DNA from 3 places in the Actinocatenispora sera genome. Region 1 is predicted to be linked to each of the others. Evidence: riboswitches for the same ligand, from Rfam matches in the RefSeq annotation. Region 1 holds a riboswitch; each other region holds the start of a gene.
What was found. A riboswitch is a leader RNA that binds a small molecule or an ion and turns the genes downstream of it on or off. The one in region 1 is predicted to bind S-adenosylmethionine.

Region 1 (2,259 bases):
CCGGTCCCCGGTCCGCAGCGCCTCGCACACCGCGCCGAGCGCGACCGCGCCGAGCACGTTCGGGCTGCCGGCCTCGTGCCGGGCCGGGCCGGTCGACCAGCGCACGTCGTTCGTCGCGTCGCCGACCAGCGCGGTCGCCCCGCCACCGGCCAGGTACGGCGGGGCCGCGTCGAGCCAGTCCGTCCGGCCGGCGAGCACCCCGGCGCCGAACGGCGCGTACAGCTTGTGGCCGGACAGCGCGAGGTAGTCGGCGTCGGCGGCGGCGACGTCGACCGGACGGTGCGGCGCCAGCTGCGCGGCGTCCACGAAGATCCGCGCCCCGTACCGGTGTGCCGCCGCGGCCAGCTCGGCGATCGGCCAGATCTCCCCGGTGACGTTCGACGCGCCGGTCACCGCGAGCAGTACCGGCCCCGGCGCGTCCTCGCCGCGCCGCAGCTCGCGCAGTGCCGCGTGCACCGCCCGTACCGCGTCGGCCGGGCTGTCCGGGATCGGCAGCCGCACCGCGCGGCGCCACGGCAGCAGCGTCGCGTGGTGCTCGGAGTCGAACACCAGCACCGTCGCCTCCGCCGGCAGCGCGTGCGCCAGCAGGTTCGTCGCGTCGGTGGTGTTGCGGGTGAAGATCACCGCGTCGTCGTCCCGGCAGCCGAGGAACCGCGCCACCTGCTCGCGCGCCCGCTCGTACCGGGTGGTGCACAGCTGTGACGGCAGGCCCGCGCCGCGGTGCACGCTCGCGTACCGGGGGAGCAGGTCGGTGATCGCCTCGACCGCCACCCGGGCCGCCGGCGCGCTCGCCGCGTAGTCGAAGTTCGCGTAGCCGACGGTGCCGCCGGTCACCAGCGGTACCTGCAGGTTCGCGTCGGCCAGTGCGAGCGGTTCGGGCTGCCGGGGTACCGGTACCAGGCGTGGCCGGCGCGATGCGGGCGCGGGCGGGACGATGTCGACAGGCAGGGACACAACACACCTCCGGGAGGCCAGGGACCCCACCGGTGACGTGCGGTCCGCGCTTGCCCGTCGCCGTGCGGCGCGCGGGCCCGGTCTTCACCCGGGGCACCCCACCGCGGAAGCGAGGGTTGCCGGCCAGCAAGCCGGGGCTTGACGCTGGCACTCGTGACCTGCGGAGCAGCATAGCCACACTAGGCTGGCGCCATGGCAGACCTCCCGCCCTCTGGGACGCCCGGCACACCGGACCCGGCGCGGCAGCCGTCCGACGGCGCGCCGCGACCCGGCGACGGCTCACCGTGGGCCCGTCCCGCCGAACACTCGACGCCGGCCGACGCCGGTCGGGACGGTGCACCGGGTCCGGCCGGCCAGCCCGGGGCGGACCGCACCACGGAGCCGGTCGACACACCCGGGTGGCGGCCACCTTCGACCCCACCAACCTCCGGCGCACCGACCTCGGGGGCACCGGACGCCGCGCGCGGCGGCCCGGCGGTCGCGCCGGGCGGACACCCGAGCGCCGGACCTGGCGGACACCCGAGCGCCGGACCGGGCGGGCAGCCGACCGTGGGGCCGGGCGGGAACCCGAGCGTGGGACCCGCCGGGCGGGCGGCGGTCCCGCCGGGCGGGCCGCCGAGCGCCGGGCCGGGCGGGCAGCCGATCGTGGGGACCGGCGGGCACCCGTTCGGGCCGCCGGTGGTGGCGGTGCTGGACGCCCCGAAGCGTGGCCGGTTCGACTGGGTACGGCTCTGGAAGATGACCGGCGTGATCGCGCCGATCGTGGTCGGCGCGCTGGTGCTGATCCTCGCCGTGGGTACCAACATCGGGCCGAAGGCGTTCGCGATCGGGCTGGCCGTGGCCGTCATCCCGGTTCCGTTCCTGGTCGGCTGCTTCCTGTGGCTGGACCGGTACGAACCGGAGCCGTGGAAGTACCTCGCGTTCGTGTTCGGCTGGGGCGCCTGCGTCGCCACCTCGGCGGCGCTCGGCGTGAACACGCTCGGGTCGTACCTGTTCGAGCAGGCCGGGATGTCCGGCAACGCCGACGCCGTGCTCGTCGCGCCGTTCATCGAGGAGACGATGAAGGCGCTCGGCCCGGTACTGCTGCTGTACTTCTTCCATCGCAAGAAGCGGCAGCCGATCAATGTGGTCGACGGGATCATCTACTTCGGCCTGTCCGCGACCGGGTTCGCGATGGCGGAGAACATCCTCTACCTCGGCGGCATCTACGTGACCGGTTCGAAGGAGGGCGGCGCGGTCACCGGCGCGCTGATGGTGGTGATGCTGTTCGTGGTGCGGATCGGCATCTCCGGCTTCGCGCACCCG
Region 2 (2,259 bases), 6.0 Mb from region 1:
GCCGGCGCCGGTGCCCGACGACGATGTTTGGCCGCCGTACGCCCGCGGCCGCTCGGTGCGGCAGTGCCTCGGCACGGTGCTCAACGAAACCTTCGAGCACCACGGCTTCTGCGTCCGCGACCTCGACCTGATCGAAGCACAGGACGCCGGGTAGCCCCCCACGGGGCCCTCGCGTGGACGGCGGGCGCTGCCGGCTCGCTCGGGGGCAGGGGTTCGGCGGGACGTGTGGAATACCAGCCGGTTGCCGAACGGATCAGGTATGTCGAGGTCGTCGCCCCAGGGTTGCGCGTCGAGCCCGATGCGCAGCGGGTACACCGGACTGTCGGCCAGTTCGCGTTGCAGCCGGCGCACGTCCGACACCGCGATACGCACCGCCGAACCCGGGGTCCCGTCGCCGTGGTGCTCGCTCAGATGCAGTACGCAGCCCTGCCGGGAGACCTGTTGGTACAGGGGCATTCCCGTCGCGAACCGGTGTTCCCAGTCCACCGTGAAGCCGAGGAACTCGACGTAGAACCGGCGCGCCTCGGCGCCGGGGAAGGCCCGCAGGATCGGTACGGTGACCGGGGCCGGGTCGGGGCGCCACGCTGCCGCACAGGTGTTCCAGTCGCGGTAGCCCAACTGCCCGGCGACGATCTCGAGCGCCTGGCTGTGCGGGATGTCGAACCCGAATGCACCGCGACGCTGGGCGGGTCGTACCGCAGGACGCCAGTGCGGGATCGACCCACGACGGGCTGCGGCGGTTTCGTCCCGCTGCTTCAACGGGACGGTGGAACGTGCGGTGCCCTCACGCCAGTCGGCCGGGGTGCCCGCAAACCGGCCGACCGGTGATGGAGGGACGTGGCTGCGGCTGATCGCGTGTCGGGTGACAGTGCGCGAGGCCACACGATATCGCGATGCCGTCCATATTCGTCTGGTCTACCATACAAAAAAAATGAGTCGCCGACCCGCGCCGACCCGCGCCGACCCGCGCCGACCCGCGCCGACCCGCGCCGTCGGGTGCCGCTGGTCAGCCGTTCAGACACGTCATCCAGAGGATCCGAGGGACCTGGCCCCGAGACGATCCGGCAACCTGCCACGGAATTCCGCAGCGGCAAGGTGCCAACGCCAGGAGCGATGAGAGAGGTGGCCATGCGTCCGTTCTTCGAGGTACCGCCGCTGGACGGCCACCTGGTTCGGCTCGAACCGCTGTCCGTCCGGCACGCGGCCGACCTGGCTGCTACCGCCGATGACGACCGCACCAGCTACGACTTCACGCTGGTGCCGCACGCCGACGAGGTCGCCGGCTACATCACCGCGCAGCATGAGCGGATGGCGCAGGGCCTGGTGCCGTTCGCGCAGGTCCGGCGCTCCGACGGACGCGCGGTGGGCTGCACCGCGTTCTGGGACCCCCGATACTGGCCCGGGCGCGAGGACTTGCGCGCCATCGAGATCGGCTTCACCTGGCTCGGTGCGGCGGCGCAGGGTTCCGGAATCAACGCCGAGGCGAAGCTGCTCCTGATGACGTACGCGTTCGAGACGCTGGCGGTGTCCCGGGTCGATCTGAAGACCGACGCTCGCAACACGCGGTCCCGCGCCGCGATCGCCGCTCTCGGGGCCACGTTCGAGGGGGTGTTACGCGGATGGTCGATGTCCTGGGCGCCAGGCGAAAGCGGCCAGCTGCGCGACTCCGCCATGTACTCGGTGCTCGCCGTGGAGTGGGGCGCGGTCAAGCAGGCACTGGCCGGCCGGGTCGACCGGCAGCGGTCCGCCGCTCGCGGCGGACGCCCGGCATGAGTGCGCGGCAGGCGGCCGGCGATCGGCATACCGGCCCGGCAGAAGTGGCGGCGACGGTTCGACCAGGGGACGAGGGGGCCGTCGGGAACGACGCCGGCCCGGAGCTGTCCAGTGAGCTTCGGGCCCTGGCGGCCGAGGCCGCGGCCGTCGACGGGGTCGCGCGCATCCTCGGCCGGCTGTCCCGTCGCCTCGACGGCACGGCGCTGCTGTGGGATCCGACCGGCGGGCCGAGCAGTGCGCGTCCGCAGCTGCCGCCGGGAATCCTGGCGAAGGTCGATGCGGTCTCCAGCGGCCGGTTGGGCGCGCTGTCGGTGTCGGCGGACGGACGTGAGCTGTCCGCCCTGCCGGTCACCGGGCGCCGGCCCCACCCGGTACTCGTCGTGCAGCGAAGTGCGCACCGGCGGCCGTTCACCGCCGCCGAGCGCGCCCTGATGTCCGCGGCGACGGTACCGCTGGGCCTTGCCCTGCGGGAGCGGGTGGTTCGGG
Region 3 (2,259 bases), 320 kb from region 1:
CCATCTGGGGCGGCATGTTCATCGTCATGGCCGGTGCCCTCCGGCACGTCGACGCGTACCACCTCACCGCCGCGCGCTACCTGATCGCCGCCGCGGTGCTCGCCGCGGTGCTCGCCGCCACCGCCGGCCGGCGCGCGTTCCGTACCGAGGGGCGGTTCGCGGAGATCGCGGTACTCGGCGTGGTCGGCATCGCCGGCTTCAACCTGCTCGTCAACATCGCCCTGGGCTACACCGCCCCGCAGAACGGCGCGCTCATGGTCGCGCTGACCCCGCTGCTCACCGTGCTGGTCCGGTGGGTACGCGATCGGGTCCGGCCCACGCTGCCCACCCTCGGCCTGATGCTGCTGGCGCTGGTCGGGGTCGGACTGGTCATCACGCACGGCCACCCGACCGACCTCGGGGCGATCGGCAGCGGCGACGCGATGGCGTTCCTCGGTGTGGTCGGCTGGGCGGTGTACACCCACGGTGCCAGCCGGTTCGCCAGCTGGGGCTCGCTGCGGTTCAGCACGCTGACCCAGATCGTCGGCGCCGCCGCGACCGTACTGGTCGCCCTCGTCGCCGACCTGACCGGCATCGGCCACCTGCCCGGCCCGGGTGCGCTCGGCGCCGACGCCTGGCAGCTCGGGTACATCGCGATCGCCTCCTCGGTCCTCGCGGTACTGGCCTGGAACGTGGCGATCCGCCGGCTCGGCGCGCCCAACGCCGCGCTGTTCATGAACCTGGTACCGGTGATCACGTTCGGCATCCAGATCGTCCGCGGGTACCGCCCGGTACCGGCCGAGATCGCCGGCGCCGCGCTGACCGTCGCCGCCCTGGTCGCCACGAACGTCCTGGCCCGTCGCGCCACCGCCCGGGCCACCACCGGCGTCCGCGCCGCGGCCGGCCCGGTCCCGGCCCAGCGCGAACCGCATGCGACGGCCGGCCCGGTCCCGGTCCAGCCCGTACCGGTTGCCACGGCCGGCCGGGTCCCGGCACAGCCCGTACCGGTCGGCGCCACCGGACGCGTCCTGACCGGGCCGGAGTGGACGTCGGCCGACGGGCTGTCGCCCCGCTGACCTCGCTGGCCGTCAGCCGGTGCCGCCGAGGGAGCGGCACCGGCTGACGGCATGGTCGATCTCACGTCCACGCAGTGGGACCACGGACGGAGACACCGGCGCGCCGATGGGTAAGCTGCGCGTACAACTTCACATGCACCTCATCCAGAGGGGCTGAGGGACCGGCCCGATGACGCCCCGGCAACCACCGCAGCTCGCGCTCGACGCGAGCCGGCAGGTGCCAATTCCGGCCCGCGACCAGACCGGCGCGGGAAAGATGAGCGAAAGGCTTCGCATGAGCGTGATCGCAGGTCCCTCCGACATCGCCGTCAACCCGGCTCGCGCGCTGGTCTGCCGCAACTGCGGGGCCGAATACCCGCTGATCGCGCAGAACGCCTGTTACGAGTGTTTCGCCCCGGTCGAGGTCGGCTACGACCAGGCCGCGCTGCGCGCCGTCACCCGCGCCGACATCGAGGCCGGCCCGCACAACATCTGGCGGTACGCGCCGCTGCTGCCCACCGGCCAGGACCCGGCCAGCCGCGTCACGGTCAACCCCGGCATGACCCCGCTGATCAAGGCGGACGCGCTCGCCGCCGAGCTCGGCCTCAGGACGCTGTGGGTCAAGGACGACTCGGCGAACCCCACCCACTCGTTCAAGGATCGGGTCGTCTCCGTCGCGCTGACCGCCGCGAAGGGGCTCGGCTTCACCCGGTTCGCCTGCGCCTCCACCGGCAACCTGGCCAACTCCGTCGCCGCGCACGGCGCCCGCGCCGGCGTGCCGAGCATCGTGTTCATCCCGTACGACCTGGAGCAGAACAAGGTCGTCACCAGCGCCGTCTACCAGGGCCAGGTCATCGCCATCGAAGGCTCGTACGACGACGTCAACCGGCTGTGCCAGGAACTCACCGAGACCGACGAGTTCGAAGAGACGGCGTTCGTCAACGTCAACGTCCGGCCGTACTACGCCGAAGGCTCCAAGACCCTCGGGTACGAGGTGGCCGAGCAGCTCGGCTGGCGGCTGCCGCAGCAGGTCGTGATCCCGATGGCGTCCGGCGAGCTGCTCACCAAGATCGACAAGGCGTTCAGCGAACTGGTCGAGATCGGCCTGGTGGACGACACGCCGTGGCGGGTGTTCGGCGCCCAGTCCGCCGGCTGCAACCCGATCGCCGCCGCGCTGCAGGCCGGTACCGACCAGATCAGCCCGGTCAAGCCCACCGGCATCGCC

Region 2: another riboswitch for S-adenosylmethionine. It lies ahead of Asera_RS31765 (GNAT family N-acetyltransferase); the one in region 1 lies ahead of Asera_RS03655 (aminotransferase class V-fold PLP-dependent enzyme).
Region 3: another riboswitch for S-adenosylmethionine. It lies ahead of thrC (threonine synthase); the one in region 1 lies ahead of Asera_RS03655 (aminotransferase class V-fold PLP-dependent enzyme).

The regions. Positions count from the first base shown of each region.
Region 1 covers NZ_AP023354.1:797,691-799,949, reverse strand. Annotated here, with positions in the region: partial or broken gene Asera_RS03655 (aminotransferase class V-fold PLP-dependent enzyme) at 1-864, opposite strand, end outside; SAM riboswitch class IV at 996-1,113, opposite strand; gene Asera_RS03650 (PrsW family intramembrane metalloprotease) at 1,600-2,259, shown strand, end outside.
Region 2 covers NZ_AP023354.1:6,760,405-6,762,663, forward strand. Annotated here, with positions in the region: gene Asera_RS31760 (DinB family protein) at 1-154, shown strand, start outside; partial or broken gene Asera_RS33455 (glyoxalase superfamily protein) at 235-882, opposite strand; SAM riboswitch class I at 1,021-1,120, shown strand; gene Asera_RS31765 (GNAT family N-acetyltransferase) at 1,129-1,773, shown strand; gene Asera_RS31770 (helix-turn-helix domain-containing protein) at 1,770-2,259, shown strand, end outside.
Region 3 covers NZ_AP023354.1:481,441-483,699, reverse strand. Annotated here, with positions in the region: gene Asera_RS02205 (DMT family transporter) at 1-1,055, shown strand, start outside; SAM riboswitch class I at 1,193-1,318, shown strand; gene thrC (threonine synthase) at 1,330-2,259, shown strand, end outside.